3 regions of the Rahnella sp. CFA14(1/10) genome follow, and region 3 is predicted to be linked to each of the others. Evidence: predicted binding sites of a transcription regulator. Region 3 holds the regulator's gene; each other region holds the start of a gene.

The links. The regulator ArgR, encoded in region 3, controls arginine synthesis, uptake and breakdown. The targets are predictions, from matches to a motif close to ANTGAATAAAAATACANT.
Positions count from the first base shown of each region.
Region 1: a site for ArgR is predicted at 1,799-1,816, ahead of argF (ornithine carbamoyltransferase). Genes of this name have one in related genera too.
Region 2: a site for ArgR is predicted at 5,288-5,305, ahead of argA (amino-acid N-acetyltransferase). Genes of this name have one in related genera too.

Region 1 is NZ_SEWS01000010.1:234,294-242,482, reverse strand. Features, by position in the region: gene EVX52_RS20355 (glycoside-pentoside-hexuronide (GPH):cation symporter) at 1-1,053, opposite strand, end outside; gene rraB (ribonuclease E inhibitor RraB) at 1,254-1,679, opposite strand; gene argF (ornithine carbamoyltransferase) at 1,848-2,855, shown strand; gene EVX52_RS20340 (sugar phosphorylase) at 3,014-4,816, shown strand; gene EVX52_RS20335 (YhcH/YjgK/YiaL family protein) at 4,797-5,267, opposite strand; gene pyrB (aspartate carbamoyltransferase) at 5,648-6,583, shown strand; gene pyrI (aspartate carbamoyltransferase regulatory subunit) at 6,603-7,067, shown strand; gene ridA (2-iminobutanoate/2-iminopropanoate deaminase) at 7,123-7,509, shown strand; gene EVX52_RS20315 (circularly permuted type 2 ATP-grasp protein) at 7,718-8,189, shown strand, end outside.
Region 2 is NZ_SEWS01000011.1:117,922-126,110, forward strand. Features, by position in the region: gene EVX52_RS20980 (YgdB family protein) at 1-327, shown strand, start outside; gene EVX52_RS20985 (prepilin-type N-terminal cleavage/methylation domain-containing protein) at 320-664, shown strand; gene ptrA (pitrilysin) at 968-3,853, shown strand; gene argA (amino-acid N-acetyltransferase) at 3,929-5,254, opposite strand; gene amiC (N-acetylmuramoyl-L-alanine amidase AmiC) at 5,484-6,734, shown strand; tRNA gene EVX52_RS21005 (tRNA-Met) at 6,836-6,912, opposite strand; tRNA gene EVX52_RS21010 (tRNA-Met) at 6,985-7,061, opposite strand; tRNA gene EVX52_RS21015 (tRNA-Met) at 7,124-7,200, opposite strand; gene mltA (murein transglycosylase A) at 7,421-8,189, shown strand, end outside.
Region 3 is NZ_SEWS01000007.1:253,862-262,050, forward strand. Features, by position in the region: gene EVX52_RS15785 (helix-turn-helix transcriptional regulator) at 1-225, shown strand, start outside; gene mdh (malate dehydrogenase) at 270-1,208, opposite strand; gene argR (transcriptional regulator ArgR) at 1,672-2,142, shown strand; gene yhcN (peroxide/acid stress response protein YhcN) at 2,575-2,838, shown strand; gene yhcN (peroxide/acid stress response protein YhcN) at 3,040-3,303, shown strand; gene mpl (UDP-N-acetylmuramate:L-alanyl-gamma-D-glutamyl-meso-diaminopimelate ligase) at 3,612-4,997, opposite strand; gene fbp (class 1 fructose-bisphosphatase) at 5,165-6,169, shown strand; gene EVX52_RS15820 (methyl-accepting chemotaxis protein) at 6,295-7,866, opposite strand; gene ppa (inorganic diphosphatase) at 8,183-8,189, shown strand, end outside.

The DNA.
Region 1 (8,189 bases), on a different contig from region 3:
GTTCCATTTAAACGGCTGATACATCTGGTGTAAAAAACCGATAATGAAATAAAGCGGAAAAATTACTGGCAGGAGTTTCGGCGGTACAAAAAACATCACGACGCCCGCCAGAACCAACAGCAAATTGATATTTTTAAACATCGTCAGTGTACTAAAACGCCGGGCAAAATATCCCGCTGCTATTGCCCCAAATATCGTGCCGACCACGCTGGTCGTGATAAACGTACTTTTCATCGCCGTGCCACTGATCAGACTCTGTCCCTTATCCAGCATCAGATACGTCGCGTAATACAACGTTGCGGAACTGCGCATCACCCCGGCCATACTGGAGAAAAAGGTAATGATGGCGACAATACGCCACTGATCATTGGACAGCAGCTTTTTCAAATCACTGAGAACCGACACCTCACGGGTATCCTCCGCCGTGATCCGTTCTTTAGTGAAACAAAAACAAAACACCAGCATACAAATAGCAATTGCGCCCATTACCGCCATCGTCGCCTGATATCCTGCCTGCAGATTTTCTTTACCGAAATAATCCACCAGCCACAGGGTGCCGACAGAAACCAGTAAACCGGCCAGAGAGGAGATGGTAAAACGATAAGATTGTGCAGAGAGCCGGTCTTTATCATCCGTCGTAATTACGCCTCCCAGGGCGCAGTAAGGAATATTGATAAAGGTGTAACACAGCATCAGCAATGAGTAAGTGATGTAGGCGTAAAGCAGTTTGCCTGAATGACCGAAATCAGGCGTTGTGAAGGTCATTACGGCCAGCACTGCATAAGGAATGGCAAACCATATCAGCCACGGGCGAAAATGCCCCCAGCGGGTTTTTACACGGTCAGCGATAATGCCGGTAAGCGGATCACTCACGGCATCCAGAATGCGCGTAACCAGAAACATCACCCCGACAGCGGCGGCGGAGAGCCCGTAAATATCAGTATAAAAGTAGGTCAGAAACATCGTGACCGAGGAATAAACGATCCCGCAAGCGGCGTCACCCATACCAAAACCGAGTTTTTCTATAACAGACAATTTCTTTACGGCTGCCATAATCTGACTCCAAACCATGAGGTAGAATATCTTTCAGAATTGGTATGTTAACTTTTGGCAGCTGTGTTGAATTTAACCATATTTTGCTTATGGTTTATGAAATTTACCAAACGAGAGGCGTCTCACAAAGAGAAGGGGGTTATGCAGAAATAAAAAAAGCTGCTTAATTCAGCAGCCTTTTGTTTCAAATTCAGAAAAAATCAATGACGCTTTCCGTCATCATCTTCGTCGACAAAATCTTCATCTTCGCCGTCTTCACCTTCTTCGTCGTCATCGCCTTCGAAGTAAGTGCCCCAGCCGTCATAACTGACGCCGTTGGCTTCGGCCAGATTCATCAGTTGCTCAACCTGGGTGTCGATCAGCTCCGCTTTCAGCGCGATTTCGCTGATTACATCACAGCACATCACGACTGAACCGTCTTCCACTTCCAGCTCTTCAGCATCAGTAACTTCATAACCCAGTTTGAAAGCTTCAACGGCCGCTTTCTCCAGAACGTCAAATTTCTCTGAAGATAAGTGGTGTTCGATAGTGTAAAGCGCGTCAGGATCACTGCCATCATCCAGCAGTTCTTCGATGATTAAGCGAGTCTCTTCACGTTGTTCTTCCAGCAATTCACGGTTTGCCATATCTCTGTCCTCAATCAATGTGACGTTTGTACGCTATTTTCACACACCGCAGGGCGCGTCTCCACTATAAACGACAAAGTTTTTACTGCGGGGTTGTATTTGCATATTCATACAGTTAAATTGAATTTAAATTCAATCCGAAATGCTTACGCGCTATGGAGCGACATCATGAGTTTGTTGAGTAAACGTCATTTTCTCAGGTTACTGGATTTTACCCCGTCAGAGATTTCGTCACTGCTGAAACTCTCCGCAGAATTAAAGGCCGCTAAGAAGAACGGCACCGAAAAAGCCAGTCTGCAAGGCAAAAACATCGCGCTCATCTTCGAAAAAGACTCAACCCGCACCCGGTGCTCTTTCGAAGTTGCCGCATACGATCAGGGCGCAAAAGTCACCTATCTCGGCCCAAGTGGCAGCCAGATCGGCCATAAAGAATCGATGAAAGATACCGCCCGCGTCCTCGGGCGCATGTACGACGGTATTCAGTATCGCGGTTACGGGCAGGATAAAGTGGAAATTCTGGCCCACTATGCCGGTGTACCGGTATGGAATGGCCTGACCAACGAATTTCACCCGACACAACTGCTGGCTGATCTGCTGACCATGCAGGAACATCTGCCGGGCCAGCCGCTGAAAGGCATGCGTCTGGCCTATCTGGGAGATACCCGTAACAACATGGGCAATTCCCTGCTGGAGGCTGCGGCGTTATGCGGACTGGATTTGCGCCTTGTTGCGCCTTCGGCCTGCTGGCCGGAAGCCGAACTGGTCGCCACCTGTGAACATCTGGCGAAAGAAAACGGCGGCAGCATCACCCTGACCGAAGATATCGCAACCGGCGTGAAAGATGCTGATTTCCTTTACACCGACGTCTGGGTTTCCATGGGGGAGCCGAAAGAAGTGTGGAAAGAACGCATTAATCTGCTGCGTCCTTATCAGGTGAACAGCGCGATGCTGGCGCTGACCGGCAATCCGCAGGTGAAATTCCTGCACTGCCTGCCGGCATTTCATGACGACCAGACCACACTTGGCAAACAAATGGCAGAAGAGTATGGCCTGCACGGGGGGATGGAAGTCACCGATGACGTCTTTGAATCCCGCCACAGCGTAGTGTTTGATCAGGCGGAAAATCGTCTGCACACGATCAAAGCGGTAATGGTTGCCACGCTCGCTAACCACTGATTTTTCCCGGCGTGCAGCAAGGCTAACTTTCCTGCACGCCGTAATCTTTACATCATTTTGCACTTTATCCCGCCCGTTCCCGTCAGAAGACCGCATTTTCAACTAACCTTTTTAAAGCGTTTCATCAAAAAAACAAAAATGCAGAAGAAGGAACCGATATGAGCTCAGTGAATCTTGAGTATGTTCTGCGGCTGGAAAGCCTGCTAAGCAGGATTTACCCCCGGGAACACATCGCCGACCTGCTGAAAAAAATCCTGCATCTCGCCGACAAATGGAATTACGGCAAACACCGCACCACCGGCTGGGTGGATGGCACCAACGTTTATCTGATTACTTATGGCGATAATATCCGTCACGGCGAGCAACCACCGCTGGCGACGCTCAATCACTTCGCCAACACCTATCTGCGCGACATCATCAGTGATATCCATATACTGCCGATGTATCCCTACAGTTCGGACGATGGATTCAGCGTCATTGACTACCGGCGGATCGATGAACATCTCGGCGGCTGGTCAGATATTCATCACCTTTCGGCCAATTTCAACCTGATGTTTGACTGCGTGATCAATCATATTTCACGCTCAAGCGAGTGGATGAAAGGCTATCTGCATGACGATCCGTATTACAAAGATTACTTTATTGCCGCTAATCCTGAGCTGGATTACAGCCGCGTCGTACGCCCGCGCGCTTCACCGCTGCTCTCACCATTTATCAAAACCGACGGCACCGAGTTATATCTGTGGACGACGTTCAGTGAAGATCAGGTGGATATTAATTTCAAAAATCCTCAGGTTTTACTGGAAAGTATTGATGTGCTGTTGCAGTACGCCGCCAGCGGCGGGCAGTCGATCCGCCTTGATGCGATTGGCTATATCTGGAAGGAAGCCGGGACGCGCTGCATTCATATGCCTCAGGCGCACAATATTATTAAAGTCTGGCGCACCATTCTCGATGAAGTGATCCCCGGCACGCGGATCATTACGGAAACCAACGTCCCGCATCACGAAAATATCAGTTATTTCGGCGAAGGTGACGAGGCACATATGGTGTATCAGTTCCCGCTGCCGCCGCTGACCTTGTACGCTTTTCTGCGTCAGGACACCACCACACTGACCCAGTGGGCGAAGAGCCTGAATGCAGAAGCGCGTTACCCGGACACCACCTATTTCAACTTCCTTGCCAGCCACGACGGCATCGGTTTACGCCCGACCGAAACCTTCCTGACCGATGACGAACGTAAATACATGGCGCAGGAGACACTGCGTAAGGAAGGCCGCGTATCCTATAAAGACAACGGTGACGGCACGCATTCCCCTTACGAACTGAACATTAATTACCTGAGCGCGCTGACCGAGCCGGAAGACAGTACCGAAATGAAAGCCCGCAAGTTTCTGGCAGCCCAGGCGCTGTTGCTGTCGTTTATCGGCGTCCCGGCGATTTATATTCACAGCCTGCTGGGCAGTGAGAACGATCTCGACGGCATGCACCAGTCCGGGATCAACCGCCGTATCAACCGTAAAAAGTTGGATCTGACGACCCTTGAAGCTGAACTGGAAAAAAAAGACGGCTTGCGTGCCCGCATTTTTTACGGGTTACAGACACTCATCAGGCACCGCCGCGAACATCCGGCGTTTTCACCACAGGCTGGCCAGCGCGTGTTTGATCTGGGCAAATCCCTGTTTGCGATGGAACGCTATGATCCAAAAACTGAAGACCGGATCAGCTGCATATTCAATATCAGCGATCATTCTCAGATGTTGAAGCTGGCAGTCGAGGGGAAGGATCTGATTGGCGGAGAAGTGTTTAACGGCCAGATGCGTCTCCGGCCGTGGCAGGTGGTGTGGATCAAACACAAACTCAAAGCGCCGGAACGCCTCGGCAGGCTGCGTCGCTGGCGGATGAAGCTGATCAAGCGCACAAAGCGCTACACAATAGGCATTAAGCGGACAATGCGCTGACGTTCATTTTCACCACGGCTTTACGTACGTTGGCCGGTTCGCCGACGGCGCACAGGGGTTTATGCACTTCGCCCGGATAAAACACCACGAAGTCACCGGTCTGCATGATCATGGTTTTTTCCTGCTCGCCGGCAGCCAGGAACGCAATGTCTTTATCTTCCAGCCAGTCGGTATCGACATACCCTGCCGGTAAATTGCTGAATGTCATGCCTTCTGTGCCGTTCAGCACAATCTGAATATCCAGATTACGCGCGTGGAATTCAGCACGGCGTTCAGCCTGCGGTGCCGTCGAATCATTGGAAATCAGCACAAAGACGTCGTCGCCACGGATATCGTGTTTGCCCAGCGGCGTCTGTGGTGTGATGTGTTGTTTAACGTATTCAATGGCCTCGCGCAGTTCAGCGGGCAGATAAGGGACAAGATGCAGTTGGTTAATATTGCCGGTTATCATGGTATTCCCTTCGCTAATGTGAAAATGAAATAGTGTTTCAATGCCTGCACATGATAATGCACGCAAAGGCTACACCCTTTGATCCAGTTAACAGTTTTTGTCTCCGTTTTCCGTCATACCAATCGATTGCCTGCAAGGTATTTTTCCGCTTGATGTCGTCAATGACCCGCGTATAATGCGCGACAATTTGTCGGGAGAACCCATGAAAAATCGCCATGTTTTGTGCTCAGATCATCGACCAAACACTGTGCCGTCAGGCAGCCCGCTGCCGTTGTTCTCCCGTGGTATTACCGTTTTACTGAAAGCCCCTCATTGAGGGGCTTTTTTTTGTCCGGAATTTGAGCGCCACACTTTTATACGTAAAGCACAGGAGAATGACTATGGCTAATCCGCTGTATCAGAAAGACATCATTTCTATCAACGATCTCAGCCGCGAAGAGCTGGAACTGGTACTCGATACCGCTGCCAGCCTGAAAGCCAACCCGCAGCCTGAATTGCTGAAACACAAAGTGATCGCCAGTTGTTTCTTCGAAGCCTCAACCCGTACGCGCCTGTCATTTGAAACCTCAATGCATCGTCTGGGAGCCTCAGTGGTCGGTTTCTCCGACAGCAGCAACACATCGCTCGGTAAAAAAGGTGAAACACTGGCCGATACCATTTCGGTTATCAGTACGTATGTCGATGCGATTGTGATGCGTCATCCGCAGGAAGGCGCGGCACGTCTGGCAACCGAATTCTCCGGCGGTATTCCGGTACTCAACGCCGGTGACGGTGCGAACCAGCATCCGACACAAACCCTGCTGGATTTGTTCACCATTCAGGAAACGCAGGGGCGTCTCGATAACATCAAAATCGCCATGGTCGGTGACCTGAAATATGGCCGCACGGTGCATTCACTGGCGCAGGCGCTGGCAAAATTTAACGGCAACCGATTCTACTTTATCGCACCGGATGCGCTGGCGATGCCGGGGTATATCCTGACGTTACTGGAAGAGAAAGGCATCGAATACAGCCTGCACAGCAGCATTGATGAAGTGGTCTCTGAAATCGACATTCTGTACATGACCCGCGTGCAAAAAGAGCGTCTTGATCCGTCGGAATACGCCAACGTGAAAGCGCAGTTTGTCCTGCGGGCGGCTGACCTGACGGATGCTCAGCCGCACCTGAAAGTGCTTCACCCGCTGCCGCGCATCGACGAAATCACGCCGGATGTCGATAAAACGCCGTATGCCTGGTATTTCCAGCAGGCCGGTAACGGAATTTTTGCGCGTCAGGCTTTGCTGGCGCTGGTTCTGAACGCAGACACTGCACAGTAAACTTGAGGAGAAAACGATTATGACACACGACAATAAACTTCAGGTTGAAGCGATCAAATGCGGTACGGTCATCGACCATATTCCGGCGCAGGTCGGATTTAAGCTCCTGTCTCTGTTCAAGTTTACCCAAACGGAGCAGCGTGTCACCGTTGGCCTGAATCTGCCTTCCGGTGAGCTGGGCCGTAAAGACATCATTAAAATCGAAAACACCTTCCTGACCGATGAACAGGTCAATCAGCTGGCGGTGTATGCACCGCGTGCGACGGTGAACCGCATCGATAATTACGACGTAGTGAAAAAGCTGATGCCAACGCTGCCGGACCGTATCGTTGGTGTTCTGCGCTGCCCGAACGGCAATTGTATCAGCCGTTTTGAACCGGTGGATTCCAGCTTTGCGGTGAAACAACGTGCAGACGGCGTGCACCTGAAATGCAAATACTGCGAGAAAGAGTTTGAGCATCAGGTGGTGCTCAATAACGACTGAGCCTTTATACTGGGGGATAACTTCTCGTTCCCCTTAACTCAAATCAGGAGACATTATGTCCCGCGAAATCAGCACTGAAAACGCCCCGGCCGCTATCGGTCCTTATGTTCAGGGTGTGGATCTGGGCAGCATGATCATCACTTCCGGTCAGATCCCTGTGGATCCTAAAACCGGTGCAGTCGCTGACGACATTGCTGCACAGGCGCGTCAGTCACTGGAAAACGTTCAGGCGATCGTGGAAGCCGCTGGCCTGAAAGTGTCAGATATCGTGAAAACGACCGTTTTCGTAAAAGATCTGAACGATTTTGCCACCGTTAACGCCACTTACGAAGCCTTCTTCACTGAGCATAATGCGCCATTCCCGGCCCGTTCTTGCGTAGAAGTGGCCCGTCTGCCAAAAGATGTGAAAATCGAAATCGAAGCCATCGCCGTCCGCCGTTAAACCGCGTCAGTGATGCACCAGACCAGCCTGCGGGCTGGTTTTTTTTGCCCTATTTTCAGGCAAACAAACTTCACCTCGCCCTATAATTAAGCAGACCGGCCTCATTTCCCCCATTTTTCAGCCCGTTTTGCACGCTGGCACACTTTATGCCTGATCTTCATTGTTATTGAACGATTCAATTGCAGCCTGTCCAGTTTGTGAGGTGATGATGATCAAGATTGACCTTTCCGATTCACCCTTTTTTGATGAGATGTTAATGGCTGAAGGCAAACACCGCAGCCATTATCAGGCCTACTGGCAATGGTTGCAGCAAGCCGATCAACAGGCAGTCCAGCGCAAAAAAGAGGAAGCCGCGCTGTTGTTTCACCGGGTGGGGATTACCTTTAATGTTTATGGCGAAGATGATGGCGCGGAACGGCTGATCCCGTTCGACAGCGTGCCGCGCATTATTCCGGCCAGTGAATGGCAAATGCTCGATCGCGGGATCCGTCAGCGGGTTCAGGCGCTGAATGCCTTTTTGCATGATATTTATCATGACCAGAAGATCCTCAAAGCGGGGATCGTGCCCGCTGAACAGGTACTGGCCAACGATCAGTATCAGCCGTGCATGCAGGGTATTGATCTTCACCGGGACACTTACGCGCACATTGCCGGCACCGACATGGTACGTGGAGGCGATG
Region 2 (8,189 bases), on a different contig from region 3:
GTTGCCTGGGAAAATGCAGCTTCGGCATTGGCGTGGGGCATAGGACAATCATGGAGCGACAGCCATGATCCCTACTGGCAGTGCCGGGAGGTGGCGGATGGGATCATTATTTCAGGAAGTGGCCGGGCCTGTGTCCGCCCAGCCTTTCGGGAGGATATCTTTCTGGTCCGTGGTGAAGGCCGGTTAACTCAAGACAATGAACCCGTTGTACAGTATCAGCAAGTCAGTAGTAAAAAGCAGGCTGGCGGAGATCTGATTTTTTCGCCACTAAAACAAGGATGGCTGGATTTTTGTCCTGAGACTGATGCGCAGGCCTGCAATGAATGAAAGCTGCTCAGCACAGCAAGGTTTCAGCCTCACAGAAGCGCTGATCGCCATGTTGCTCTTGTCAGTTTCCATTCTGGGGCTCCTGAATTATTACCAGTCACTGAGCCACGGTTTTATGCGCCAGTGGCAGGTTCAACAGGCGTGGGCAGAAGCGCATTCCCAGCTTGAAGCCTATTCTGTAGCCGGGAAGGGGACGGAGCCTTTTGCGAAAAATTGGGAATATCTGATTAGCGGCACTTCATATGCACAATCCTGCAAGTTGGTTACTGCGGCAATTCAAACGCCGACAAAATATCAGGCCATATTGCAGCGTTTGATATGTGATTTTGCCCCCTGAAGTGGCATCTGTCAGCCGCATATTACCGGGCAAAAATACTGTTAAGCTACTTGCAATGGCGGGTTAACAGCTTAGAGTGGTTTAACCGGGTGTTTTTCCCCTATTGGGAACCATGAGTGTTGTGGCTAAAACATAACGGAGCACAGGAAGAAAATCCCGATTCGATTTTTTTTCACAACTATCCTGTTTCTGCGCGGTCTGAACAGACTCAATCGCTCAAAACAGCGTGTTGAGGTTCATCGGTTATTGAACCGTGTATTTATTGCCTGCGTGGCACGTTTATTCGATTGAGGGAGAGTGGCAATGTTAAAACAGGTTACCCGCGTTTTCGGGGTACTGTTGTTATTGAGCGTTGGGATACCTGTTGTTTCAAGTGCAGCTGACTGGCAACCTTTTGCACAAGCTATCAATAAAAGTCAAAACGACCCTCGTCACTATCAGGCAATAAGACTGGCCAATGATATGACCGTTTTGCTGGTTTCTGACCCTCAGGCGCCCAAATCTCTCGCCGCATTGGCCCTTCCTGTCGGTTCGCTGGAGGATCCTGATTCTCAGTTAGGCCTTGCCCATTATACTGAGCATATGTTGCTGATGGGCTCGAAGAAATATCCTCAGCCGGAAAGCCTGTCTGAATTCCTTAAAAAACACGGTGGGAGCCATAATGGCAGTACAGCTTCTTACCGCACCGCGTTTTATCTTGAAGTAGAAAACGATGCCTTGCCAGAAGCGGTAGATCGCCTGGCGGATGCTATCGGCCAACCACTATTAGATCCCGCCAACGGAGACCGTGAGCGTAATGCCGTGAACGCTGAACTGACGATGGCCCGATCGCGTGACGGTATGCGGATGGCGCAAGTTCGCGCAGAAACATTAAATCCTATGCACCCGGCAGCCCGCTTCTCAGGGGGTAATCTGGATACGTTGAAAGATAAACCGGGCAGTAAGCTTCATGACCAGCTGACGGCTTTTTATCAGCGTTACTATTCCGCTAACCTCATGGTCGGTGTGATTTATAGCAATAAATCTTTGCCTGAACTTGCTGAACTGGCCTCCACAACCTTTGGCCAGATCGCCAATCATCATGCCGCCGTGCCGCCGATTACAGTCCCGACGTTAACTGCAGACCAAAAGGGCGAGTTTATCCATTTCGTTCCTGCACAGCCGCGCAAAGAATTGCGGATTGAATTTGCCATTGATAACAATAGTGCCGATTTTCGCAGTAAAACCGATACCTATATCAGCTACCTTATTGGTAACCGCAGCCCGAATACCCTATCCGACTGGTTACAGAAGCAGGGCTATGCCGACGGGATCAGTGCAGGTGCGGATCCGATGGTTAACCGTAATATGGGCGTATTCAATATTTCTGTTTCCCTGACGGATAAGGGGCTGGCGCAACGCGATACCGTTATTGCCGCCATTTTCAACTATCTCAATGAAATGCGCGCACAGGGGATCCGGAAATCCTATTTTGATGAGATTGCCCACGTTATGGCGCTCGACTTCCGCTATCCGGCACTGACGCGTGATATGGATTATGTCGAATGGCTGGTGGATACCATGCTGCGGGTACCTGTCGGGCATGTTCTCGACTCGCCGTATCTTACTGACCAGTATGATCCTAAAGCGATTGAATCACGGCTAACTGAAATGACGCCGCAAAATGCACGTTACTGGATCATCAGCCCGAATGAGCCTCACAATAAAGTGGCCTACTTTGTTAATGCGCCGTATGAGATCGATAAAGTTCCCGCGCAAACCTACTCGCAGTGGAAGACGCTGGGGCAGGGGATTTCTCTGTCGCTGCCTGCGCTGAATCCGTACATTCCGGACTCACTTGCGCTGGTCACTAAAGATTCGACGGCGACGAAACCTGAATTGTTAGTTGAAGATAAAGGGTTGCGGGTGTTCTACATGCCGAGTCGCTATTTTGCTGATGAGCCTAAAGCGAATGTGACCGTTTCTTTCCGCAATGAGCAGTCTCTCAGCACGGCTAAAAATCAGGTGCTGTATGGCCTGACGGATTACCTCACCGGCGTTGCTTTTGATCAGCTGAGCTATCAGGCATCCATTGGTGGGATCACGTTCGGCACATCGCCTGATAACGGATTACAATTTACTGCTACCGGTTTCACCGAGTGTCTGCCTGATTTACTGGCCGCACTGGTCGATAACTACCCTGATTTCAAACCGACACAGGAACAGCTTGATCAGGCGAAATCATGGTATCTCGAGCGTTTAGCTTCAGCAGATAAAGGGAAAGCGTTTGAGCTGGCGTTACAACCGGTTCAGTTGCTTTCGCGGGTGCCTTATACCGAGCGCAGCGAGCGTGAAAAGCTGGTTTCCGCCATCACACTGGAAGAGGTGAACGCCTACCGTGAACAACTGGTTCATCATGCTGCGGTAGAAGTGATGGTCGTGGGGAATATGACGGCTGATCAGGTTAAAGCGATGTCTTCGCAAATCATGCAAAAGTTGGGTGAGCATGGGACACAGTGGTGGCGCGGCAAGCTGGCCGTAGTGACCGGACCGCTGAAAGCGAATATTCAGCGTATTGGGACAAGTTCGGACTCTGCGCTGGCAGCGGTGTATGTCCCCACCGGTTATGATGAAGTTCAGAGCATGGCGTACAGTGCTTTGCTGGGACAAATTATTCAGCCATGGTTCTACAGTCAGCTTCGGACACAAGAACAACTGGGTTACGCAGTGTTTGCTTTTCCTATTCCGGTAGGCAAACAGTGGGGGATTGGTTTCCTGCTGCAAAGTAACAGCAGGCAACCTGATTATCTGTATCAGCGCTATCTGGCATTTTATCCGCAGGCCGAAAAACGTCTGCGTGAAATGAAGGATGACGAGTTCCTGCAATACAAACAGGGGCTGGTGAATGAAATGCAGCAAAACCCGCAAACGTTAGATGAGGAAGCTGACCGTCTGGGAAATGATTTTAGCCGCGGAAATCCACAATTTGACACCCGCACGAATGTTATCCGGGTTATTGCCGGGCTGACGCAAACTCAGCTGGCGGATTACTTCAATCAGGCCGTAATAAAACAGGATGGTCTGGCGATGTTGTCACAGGTTTCAGGCAATGACAGCAAGTCGCCACAATACGCGGCGCCTGAGGGCTTTAAAACCTGGTCTGATACCTCAACGTTGCAACAGGCGCTGGAACCGCACACGGATAAATAATCCGCTGATGTGTAAAGCAAAATAAAAAGGGCGCGGAAGCGTCCTTTTTATAACTGAGGCCAGGTAGTGAGAGAGTTACAGCTCAGCGATCAGTATTTTGGAACGACGCTGGTAGTTGTACATTTCCTGTTTCTGAATCGGCAACACATCCACTTCTGCTGGTTTGAAACCACGCTCCTGGAACCAGTGAATGCTGCGGGTCGTCAGTACAAACAGCCTGTTCAGCCCCATGAGTTTCGCCTGGCTGGCAACGCGTTGCAGTAACATTTCACCCCGTGAAGAGCTGCGGTAGTCCGGGTGAACCGCCACGCAGGCCATTTCGCCAATCCCTTCATCATGAAACGGATAAAGCGCCGCACAGGCAATGGTCAGGTTATCCCGCTCGATAATGGTAAATTTATCGATTTCCATTTCCAGCTGCTCGCGGGAACGGCGTACCAGAATACCCTGTTGTTCCAGCGGACGAATAAGTTCCAGAATGCCACCGATGTCGTTGATGGTTGCTCGCCGAACTTGCTCGGCACTTTCCATCACGATTTGCGTGCCAATGCCGTCGCGCGAAAACAGTTCCTGAACCAGTGCACCGTCTTCCTGATAACTGATCAGGTGACTGCGACGTACGCCGCTGCGGCAGGCCTTCACCGCGCCGCGCAGGAAGCGAACGGTACCGGAAAGATAATCGCCGCCGGATTCCATCTGATCAATTTTTTGCTGTGCATCATTAGGAAACAGTTCGGAAATAATATTACCTTCCTCGTTGATTACCCCTTGTGAAGAGCAGAAGCCGATCATTTTTTCTGCTTTCAGTTTGATCGCCAGTTGTGTTGCGACTTCTTCGGAAGTCAGGTTGAAGCTTTCACCGGTAACCGAAACTGCAACCGGACCGAGCAAGACAATCGCATTGCTGTCGAGCTGACGGTGAATCGCTTCTTCATCAATACGGCGGATACGCCCACTGTGACAGTAATCAATACCGTCATCGACGCCCAGCGGCTGAGCAATGATAAAATTGCCGCTGACGACATTGATATGCGCGCCCTGAAGTGGCGTATTATTCAGACTCATTGACAGCCGCGCCGTGATATCGAGCTGCAGCAGCCCGGCGGCTTGCTTAACCAGTTCGAGCGCACGTGCATCCGTGACGCGAATATTCTTATGATAAATCGGCTCGTAATTATGCTCGGAAAGGTTCTCATCAATCTGCGGACGGGCGCCATAAACGACGACCAGACGGATGCCTAAACTGTGTAACAGGCCGATATCGTTGACAATATTGCTAAAATTTTCATGTTCAATGGCTTCCCCACCGAGCATGACAACGAATGTTTTGCCTCGGTGAGCATTTATATAGGGAACTGAGTGGCGAAATCCCTGAACCAGTTCAGTACTACGTTCCTTCACGGCAAAACCTCGTATGAATTTTTATTCGTAATTTTTGTATTTTTATTCTTTTGCGGCGCTGTGGCAAGTAAGAAATCTCTGTTTTTGTTTTAACACCCATCACAAACATACAACAAATTGATAAATCGAATAAATGTTTAGGAATGACATGCAGGATATGATTCGTTAGAATTCGTAAAATGAGTTTTTTATCAGCTATTTTTTACTTTTGGACACTTTTTGAGACTGCATGACTGACGATACCCACAATCCCGGAAGACGACGCCTCCTGCAAACCGTAGCTGCTTCCTGGATACTGAGCGTGAGTAAAGTGGGTTTTGCTGCCAGCTCACAGGTCATTGCTGTACGTATCTGGCCCTCGTCTACTTATACCCGAATTACGCTTGAATCCAGCACTCCCTTAAAATATAAGCAGTTTCTGCTCAGCGATCCGCCGCGCGTTGTGGTGGATATCGAAGATGTGCATCTCAACAGTGTGTTAAAAGGGTTGGGCGAAAAAGTCCAGCAAAGTGATCCTTATATCAGACAGGCGCGGGTGGGGCAGTTTGATACCAAAACGGTCCGCCTGGTGTTTGAGCTCAAGCATGTAATCAATCCACATGTCTTCACGCTGAAACCGGTCGCTGAATTCCATAACCGGCTGGTGCTCGATCTTTATCCGCAAGAGGGTGAAATCAGTGCTCAGGACGATCCGCTGCTGGCGTTACTGGAAGATTACAACCGCGGAGATGTGGCGAGAACGCTACCTCCGGAAAAGGCAAAAGATGGTCAGGCGGGGCGAAGCCGGCCGTTGGTGATCATGCTTGATCCTGGTCATGGCGGTGAAGATCCGGGGGCGATTGGCAAATATAAGACCCGTGAGAAAGATGTTGTATTGCAGATCGGCCGCAGATTACAGAAGCTGATTATGCGTGAACCCAATATGAAAGCGCATATGACCCGCAATGAAGATGTGTTTATTCCGCTTAAAGTCCGCGTGGCAAAGGCACGAAAACTGCGGGCAGACCTTTTTATCTCTATTCACGCAGATGCATTTACCAGCCGTGCAGCAAAAGGCTCGTCGGTTTTCGCTCTGTCGACCAAAGGGGCAACCAGTTCCGCAGCACGTTTTCTCGCACAAACACAGAATGAATCTGACCTGATAGGCGGCGTCAGTAAAAGCGGTGACCGCTATCTGGATCACACGATGTTTGATCTGGTTCAGACAGCAACCATCAGCGATAGCCTGAAATTTGGCAAAGAAGTGCTGACGCGTATGGGCAGGATTAATCATCTGCATAAAAATAAAGTGGATCAGGCCGGGTTCGCGGTATTAAAAGCGCCGGATATCCCGTCAATTCTGGTGGAAACGGCGTTTATCAGTAACATCAGTGAAGAGAAGAAATTGCGGACTGCACATTTTCAGCAGCAGGTGGCAGAGTCTATTCTGGCCGGGATCAAAGCATATTTTGCAGAAGGTGGGATGTTGGCGAGGGGATAACCAGAGAGGCTGCGAGGTGTTTATTCCCGCCGCTTGGCGGAATTCAGAGACAAAAAAACACCCGTTAGGGTGCCTGATGTTTGTAACCGATTTTTAGTAGTTGGTTGCGGGGGCCGGATTTGAACCGACGACCTTCGGGTTATGAGCCCGACGAGCTACCAGGCTGCTCCACCCCGCGTCCGTCACTACTCTTACAGCTTTACTTCATCACATTATCCGAACTGAGCATCTTCATGCATCGGTCTCGAATTGGTTGCGGGGGCCGGATTTGAACCGACGACCTTCGGGTTATGAGCCCGACGAGCTACCAGGCTGCTCCACCCCGCGTCCGTATACTGCTTTAATTCATCGTACAATTCAACTGAGCATTTTATGCATCGAAATCGAATTGGTTGCGGGGGCCGGATTTGAACCGACGACCTTCGGGTTATGAGCCCGACGAGCTACCAGGCTGCTCCACCCCGCGTCCGATGGAGGCGAACTATACTCCCCATGAGATTTCGTGCAACCCTTTTTTGAATTTATTCAAATAAAGCACTTAGTTGCTGGCTTTTTATCCACAAAATTGCCGTTTGATGTTCAATTTGGCTCAGTACACTTTTTTCGGCTGTGGCAATTCCTTTCTGATAGGGCGTTTGTTATCGTTTCGCCAGTCATTTTCCTGAAAGTAAGAGAGCGCGGCAATAATGAAAGGACGTTGGAGTAAATATCTGCTGGGTGGTTTGGTGTTAGCGGTGCTGGCGGGTTGTTCTTCGCGACCTACTGACCGGGGCCAGCAGTACAAAGATGGCCGTCTGGATAATGCACTCGAATATGTGAATGAGCCGAATGCCACAGGCAAACCAGTGAATGCGCTGGATTACTCTAATCAGGTCGCCGCGGTACAAATTGCCTCTTCTTCTTTATATGGTCGTAATAACACAACATTCCAGGCTGTCGAACAATGGCTGCGCTCCGGGGCTGATACCCGCAACCTTAGCCAGTACGGCATCAGCGCGTATCAGATGGAAGGTGCTGACAATTTTGGTAATGTGCAACTGACCGGCTATTACACGCCGGTGGTGCAGGCGCGCTACACCCGTCAGGGTGAATTCCAGTATCCGCTTTATCGTATGCCGCCAAAACGCGGCCGTCTGCCTGATCGCGCCTCAATTTATTCCGGTGCACTGAGCGATAACTACGTGGTTGCCTGGACTAATTCCCTGATGGATAACTTTATGATGGAAGTGCAGGGCAGCGGTTATGTCGATTACGGCGACGGGCGCCCGTTCATGTTCTTCGGATATGCCGGTAAAAACGGCCATGCCTACCGCAGCATCGGCAAAGTGTTGATTGATCGTGGGGAAGTGGCGCGCGAAAATATGTCGATGCAGGCGATCCGCCAGTGGGCGGACACCCACACACCGGCACAAGTGCGTGAATTGCTGGAGCAGAATCCGTCATTCGTTTTCTTCA
Region 3 (8,189 bases):
CTGAGAAAGAAGGGCACCACACTCGCAGCAGTATCACGATCAGCAGGCCTGAGCTCTTCGACACTTTCTAATGCATTATCACGGCCGTGGCCAAAAGGAGAATTGCTTATCGCTGGTGCTTTGGGTGTCCATCCCTCGCTGATCTGGCCTAGCCGGTATTTTGATCCCAAAACCTCACAAATCATCGAACGCCGTTGCCGTCCGACCCATGAAACACCGCGTTAAGAAAAGCAAAAGCCGCCAGTTAACCCGGCGGCTTTGTTCAATGATCACTTATTAATAAACTGTTCACCGAGCTCAATATCTTTGCGAAGAATATCCAGCATAGAATCCAGCGATTGTTGTTCAAACGCACTGAGCTGACCGACATCGATAAGTTCTGCAATACCATTTTTGCCTAACAGAACGGGTTGTGCGAAAAATCGGGCATGATCGCCTTTACCTTCCACATAAGCACATTCCACCACATTATTTTCACCCTGCATCGCCCGTACCAGTGAAAGTCCGAAGCGTGCAGCCGCCTGCCCCATCGAAAGCGTCGCAGATCCGCCACCGGCTTTAGCTTCCACCACTTCAGTCCCGGCATTCTGAATACGTTGAGTCAGAGAAGCAATCTCGCTTTCAGTGAAAGAGATATCAGGGATCTGGGACAATAAAGGCAGAATCGTCACACCAGAGTGGCCGCCGATAACCGGCACTTCGATATCTTCCGGTGGCTTACCCTTCAGTTCAGCCACGAAAGTATTGGAGCGGATGGTATCCAGGGTCGTTACGCCAAACAGTTTGTTTTTGTCGTAGACACCAGCATTTTTCAATACTTCCGCAGCAATCGCGACTGTGGTATTTACCGGGTTAGTAATGATGCCGATGCAGGCTTTCGGGCAGGTACTGGCAACTTGTTGGATCAGATTGCGCACAATCCCGGCATTCACATTAAACAGATCTGAACGATCCATACCCGGTTTACGTGCCACCCCCGCAGAAATCAGGACGATGTCGGCTCCTTCCAGAGCGGGTTTAGCATCTTCACCACAGAAACCTTTAATTTTAACCGCGGTAGGGATATGGCTGAGATCGACGGCGACACCCGGAGTGACCGGTGCGATATCATATAATGAGAGTTCGGAACCGGAAGGTAGCTGGGTCTTGAGCAGAAGCGCGAGGGCCTGACCGATACCACCCGCAGCACCTAGAACTGCAACTTTCATCCTATACTCCTTTTTTATCATTAACTTATAAGTGTCGTGGAATTAATTGGGTGTGACCTTAATCACTTACGCCGTTAAAAACAATCGCTTACCTGCAGAGAATCTGAGGTGGGTCGTTTAGAAAGTAAAAAAACACCTCCTGGTCGACCTTTTCCGCTTTTAATCACTTTTTATCGGAAAGCTTCATCATTAAAAGTAGCACCACAAAATAGGCCAGGTTAATAAATGGTTAAATTCGGTCCAATGTGAGAGCTGAATCGAGATCATGAGAGTAAACTCTTGTGCAATACAGCTCAGCCGTAATGCAAAATTTTGGCATATTCATGAAATCATCGTGGGGAATTCGTCACTTACATTCCTTGTCGCAAGCTTAATTAATGATTTTTGCAGTTAACCTCTGTTGCATAAAAATTCAATTATCTGCATAATCAGCCCCACTATGATTCAGAGAACAGGGTGCAAAATGCGTAATCCTGCTAAACAGGAAGATTTGATCAAAGCCTTCAAAGCGCTGTTGAAGGAAGAGAAATTCAGTTCTCAGGGCGAGATTGTTGTCGCTCTTCAGGATGATGGTTTCGAAAATATCAATCAGTCAAAAGTCTCAAGGATGCTGACAAAATTTGGTGCCGTCAGAACCCGTAATGCGAAGATGGAAATGGTGTACTGCCTGCCTGCTGAGATTGGCGTGCCGACAACGACCAGCCCTCTGAAAAATCTGGTGCTGGATATCGATTATAACGATGCCGTTGTGGTGATCCGAACCAGCCCGGGAGCCGCACAACTGATCGCGCGTTTACTTGACTCCCTGGGGAAATCCGAAGGGATCCTCGGAACCATTGCCGGCGATGATACGATCTTCACGACACCGGCCCGTGGATTTAGCGTCAAACAATTACACGATGCGATTCTTAGTTTGTTTGAGCAAGAGCTATAGGGCTGCAACATTTTGCTCCTTTTGACGCCCTCATTCTGTGCCTGAGGTCAGAAGATCACTCCCTCTGACCTCATTCAATACACTTCCCTTCATTGATTACTGCCTTTGCGTTTATCAAAACAGCCGCCCGCACACCCCCATTTCGGTTAAATTCCGTCACATAAAGTTTTCCAGTATGTGATTCACAGCAAAAATAAGCACAAATAGTCAAATTCATTCAACTTATTGATTTTACGAAAAATTAACCTAAAAAGACCATTTTTTACTCTTTTTTTATGCTTTTTTGTTATTAAAAATACAAATAGTTGACATATAACAACCTAAATTACTATTAGCTCGCTATTAATTTATGACGTGACTAGATGTATACTCATTTCCGTGGTGTGAAGCACCAGTTGTTAGAAACATAATAAAATCGACGAGGTCAAAATCATGAAAGTTAAAACTACTATCGCAACATTAAGCATTCTCTCTGCATTGTCATTTGGTGTTTTTGCAGCACAACCTGTTACGCAAGAACAAGCTTCAACAATGCAGCCAACAGGCATGATCAGCGTCAGTGGCGTAGCCGGCGCCCCATCAGATATCCGTCAGGCGCTGTCAGATAAAGCCGATACCAAAGGTGCTAAAGCATTCCGGGTTATCGAAGTTCGTGAGGAAGGTAACTACCACGCGACCGCAGAAATTTACCAATAAGTTCAGGTAAAAGAAGCGAAGGGGCCTGAATGACTCAGGCCCGCGCAATGCGCACTAAGAAGGATTTGTCACTGCACCATCTACGTTCCCGCACGCTTTACGTGCTCCTGAACCCGATATTACAGCCCTGATAAATCCAAACCTCAATTGACGTTGCTCTCTGATGAAAAGCACCAACGTCTGTATATTCAGGAAAATATCATGAAAATTATTACCACTATTGCCGCACTTAGCCTGTTGTCTGCTGTTTCTTTTGCTACCTCTGCCGCGCAGCTTGTCACAAACCAGCAAGCAGAAAATCTGCGACCTATGGGCACGATTAGCGTCAGTGGCGTCAACGGCGTGCCAATGGATATCCGCCAGCAGTTGTCTGATAAAGCTGAAAGCAAAGGCGCGAAATCTTTCCGTGTGATCGAGGCTTATAACAACGGCGCTTATCACGCGACAGCAGAAATCTATCAATAAGATTTCTGAGTTTCTCACTGAGATAAAACCACTGTTTGAGTATTTATTGAATTAGCGTTACCGGGTTTCAACAGCCACAAACCAGTGATAATGAGCGCTGTTGAGGCTGGAAAGAGAGTTGACACTGCCACTGCCTGACTCTCTTGCTAACGATACCCTCGTCGTCCTGTCCGACGACACCCTTTGGCCCTCAACTTTTCGAGGGCTTTTTTTTTGCCCGTTAATGACTTGAATGACTTGCTCCGGCCACTCACAGACATAAAAAAAGCACAGCGGCTGCTGTGCTTAACTCTCATAATGCGCCAGGATTATTGCTCCGGGACGGTTTTCGCTTTAACAGCCAGTGCCGCTAACAGCTTTTCATGTATGCCACCAAATCCGCCATTGCTCATGACCAGAATATGATCGCCAGGCTGCGAGGCCTTAATCACCATATCCACCAGAGAATCGACATCTGCACTCCAGTGAGCTGGCTGAATACAATGTTCAGCCACTTCGGCCACCTGCCAGGGAATGTGCTGTGGCTGTAAAAGGAAAACTTCATCAGCACGGCCCAGCGAAGGTGCCAGTTCATTTTTACTCATGCCCATTTTCATGGTATTTGAACGGGGCTCCAGCACCGCCAGAATACGCGCAGTTCCGCCGACTTTGCTGCGCAATGCAGCAAGCGTCGCCAGTATAGCCGTCGGATGGTGAGCAAAATCGTCGTACACACAGACGTTATTTTCTACGCCGCGCAATTCAAGGCGACGGCGGGCATTAATGAAATCGCCAAGTGCCCTGCAGGCATCTTCCGGCTTCACACCCACATGGCGTGCAGCAGCAATCGCCATCAGACCGTTATGCATGTTGTGCTCGCCAACCAAACTCCAGTTCACCTGCCCGACGGCTTCGCCATGCAGATAAACCTCGAAAGTGCTGGAATCCGGCGTCAGTTTTTTCGCATCCCATACACAATTTTCGGCATCACCGACAAATTCCTGCTCACTCCAGCACCCCATTGCCATCACTTGTTTCAGCGGCGTGTCGTGCTCAGGCAGAATGATTTTCCCCTTGCCTGGCACCAGACGTACAAGATGGTGGAACTGTTTCTGAATCGCTTTCAGATCATCAAAGATGTCAGCGTGATCGAACTCAAGGTTGTTGAGGATCAGCGTACGCGGGCTGTAATGAACGAATTTGGAACGTTTATCGAAGAACGCACAGTCATATTCGTCGGCTTCCAGCACCATAAACGGGCTGTTGCCCAGACGCGCGGACACCTCAAAATTGCCCGGAACGCCGCCGATGACATACCCGGGTTCATAACCACAAGCCTCCAGGATCCACGTGACCATGCCGGCAGTGGTGGTTTTACCGTGCGTCCCCGCAACAGCAATGACCCAGCGCTCTGGCAGGACATGATCATGTAACCATTGCGGGCCCGAGACATAAGGGATCCCCTGCTCCAGCACGGCTTCGACGCAAGGATTACCGCGCGTCATCGCGTTGCCGATGATCACCAGATCCGGTTGAGGATCTAACTGGGCAGGATCGTACCCCTGGATCAGGTCGATTCCCTGATTTTCCAGCAGCGTACTCATCGGTGGATAAACGTTATCGTCCGAACCGGTTACCTGATGCCCCTGTGCACGTGCCAGCATCGCCAGCCCGCCCATAAACGTGCCGCAAATCCCAAGAATATGAATGCGCATATATTTTCCATTAATGCCTTTAAGTCAGCCGCTATTCTAACGCTCAGAATCCTCCAGAAGAAATGGATTTGCCTATGATTCATCCATATATTTGGGCTAAACTGCTCACGTTCTTGTGAAATTTTTATTAACGTACCGTTATCTATCCTCGATTCAGGGAAAGTGTCATGAAAACGTTAGGCGAATTTATTGTTGAGAAGCAGCAAGATTTTCCACATGCAACGGGTGAACTCACGGCGTTACTTTCAGCAATAAAACTCGGCGCTAAAATCATTCACCGTGATATCAACAAAGCGGGTCTGGTCGACATTCTGGGTACCAGTGGTGCAGAGAATGTGCAGGGTGAAGTACAGATGAAGCTTGATCTGTACGCCAATGAAAAATTAAAAGCCGCAATGAAGGCGCGTGGTGAAATTGCCGGTATCGCATCGGAAGAAGAAGATGAGATTGTCATTTTCGAAGGTGAACGCGCTGAAAACGCAAAATACGTCATTTTGATGGATCCGCTGGATGGTTCTTCAAACATCGATGTTAACGTCTCTGTCGGAACAATTTTCTCGATTTACCGCCGTACTACCCCGCTGGGCCAGCCGGTAACAGAAGCTGACTTTCTGCAACCGGGGAACCGCCAGGTTGCCGCAGGCTATGTGGTGTATGGATCCTCCACCATGCTCGTTTACACCACCGGCGCAGGCGTGCATGCCTTTACCTATGATCCTTCACTCGGTGTTTTCTGTCTCTCTCATGAAAAAGTCTGTTTCCCTGAAAAGGGCAATATGTACTCAATCAACGAAGGCAACTACATTAAATTCCCGCTTGGCGTTAAAAAATACATCAAGTATTGCCAGGAGCAGGATGAAGCGACGCAACGCCCTTATACCTCACGCTATATCGGCTCGCTGGTGGCAGATTTCCACCGCAACCTGCTGAAAGGTGGCATCTATATTTATCCAAGCACGGCCAGCCATCCGAACGGAAAACTGCGCCTGCTGTATGAATGCAACCCAATGGCTTTCCTGGCCGAGCAGGCAGGCGGTAAAGCCAGTGACGGTAAAAACCGTATTCTGGATATCATCCCGCAGAAACTGCATGAGCGTGCACCCTTCTTTGTAGGCAACTGTTCGATGGTTGAAGACGCAGAACGCTTTATCGCCCAGTTCCCGGATGAATAACTGAACGACATATCAGAATCATCACAACATGAGCGTGGTCCCTGTGTAGCTTCGCATTGACCTGAATGTAAAAAGGTGACCTTAGGGCCACCTTTTTTATTGTTTACCGTTCAGGATTTCTGTTCTCAGAAATGATCGGCGCGATTGAGTTTAAATACCGCCATGCTTTTTGCCAGTAACTGCGCCTGCTCTTCCAGTGAACGCGTGGCTGCTGTCGCCTGCTCCACCAGCGCGGCATTTTGCTGCGCCACCTGATCCATCTGCGTAATCGCCACGTTCACCTGTTCGATGCCGTGCGTTTGTTCTGTCGTCGCGATAGAAATTTCACGCATCAGGCTGGTCACACGCGTCACTTCGCCGGAGATTTCCAGCATAGTGTCTGCAGCGGATTTCACCATCTCTGAACCTTCAGCGACCCGGCTTTCAGAATCCACGATCAGTTCTTTAATCTCTTTGGCAGATTGAGCACTGCGTTGCGCCAGGCTTCGCACTTCACCCGCCACCACGGCAAAGCCGCGGCCCTGCTCACCTGCACGCGCAGCTTCAACGGCCGCATTCAGCGCCAGAATATTGGTCTGGAAGGCAATGCCATCAATGACCGTAATAATATCGCCGATACGTTTTGAGCTCTCTGTGATGCCCTGCATTTTATCCATGACCTGATGGACGACCTCACTGCCTTTATTCGCAATCAATGACACACTTTGCGCCAGCTGATTAGCCTGGTCAGAGTTTGCCGCATTCATGCGAACGGTTGAAGTCAGCTGTTCCATACTCGCGGCAGTTTCCTCCAGCGACGCGGCAGATTCTTCGGTACGCTGCGCCAGGTGGACGTTACCGGCAGCCAGCTCGCGCGAGCCGACATCGATCTGATTTCCGGCATCACGTACGCGACCGACAGACAATGCCAGTGAATCCTGCATCTGCTTCATCGCTTTCAGCAGACGCCCCATTTCGTTATTACGGGAATCATCTATTTCGTGGGTCAGATCGCCCCTGGCGATATATTCAAGCTGCGCGATAGAGAAATTCAGCGGATGCATAATGATTTTTTGCAACGCGAACCACGCCAGCACAGCGATAATCAGCGCGATGATAAAACTCGTGATAATCACCGTCAGCTGAATACGTGCATTGGCGCGGGCCTGTTCGATCCGCTGACGGGTGTTATCTACGGCGTAGGTACGGAAATCCGCCAGCGCTTTATCATAAGCATTGCTGTAAGGCGTGATTTTATTTTCCAGCACATCGTAATAGCCGTCTGCACTTTGCGCCTGGATTGCTGCCAGCAGCGGCATTAATCCGTTAGCTTTATAGGCATCATAGGTTTTCTTCACCGCATCGGATAAATCTCTGCCCTGCTGAGTATCATCCTGGATGCTGACAAATTTCGCCAGATCGGCATCGGCTTGTTGGATATAACCGGCAATGCGGTTTGCTGTATTTTTCGCATCATCCATCATGCCAATTTCCAGCTGACGCACCGCCACACCGCTGGCAACACGCGTGCGCAGCGAAAAACTGTAGCTGTCGGCCAGTGAACCCAGTTCATCGCCCTGAAGCTGGTTAATGTGTTGCAGCGAAATCGCACTTTGCCGGATGGCATTTGCACCCAGTACGCTAACCAGCAACAGAATCAATGTCATAACTACCAGCAGGCCAATCAGACCGGCTTTTACGCTCAACTTATTCAACATACGGTGTTATCCAGCCATTCAGGTGAAAAGGAGTTGCATCAGATGGGTAGGGATCAGGTTAATCCTGATTTTTTGTTTGAATATTGTTATCGGCAATAGTTTGAATATCTTGATAAGAAAGGGAAAAACAGGCAGTTACGCGGAAAAATGTCAGGCAAGTAAATTTTACTGCCAGGACGGAAGATTCAGCCGGGGTTGAACAGCAGGTCATGCCGGGGAATGCGCATATACGATTCGATGAAAAGGGCGGGAAATCGCGGGAGAGTTGGCTATAATGTGCAGCACTCTATTCCTGGTTCAACGAAGGAAACCAACAATGAGCT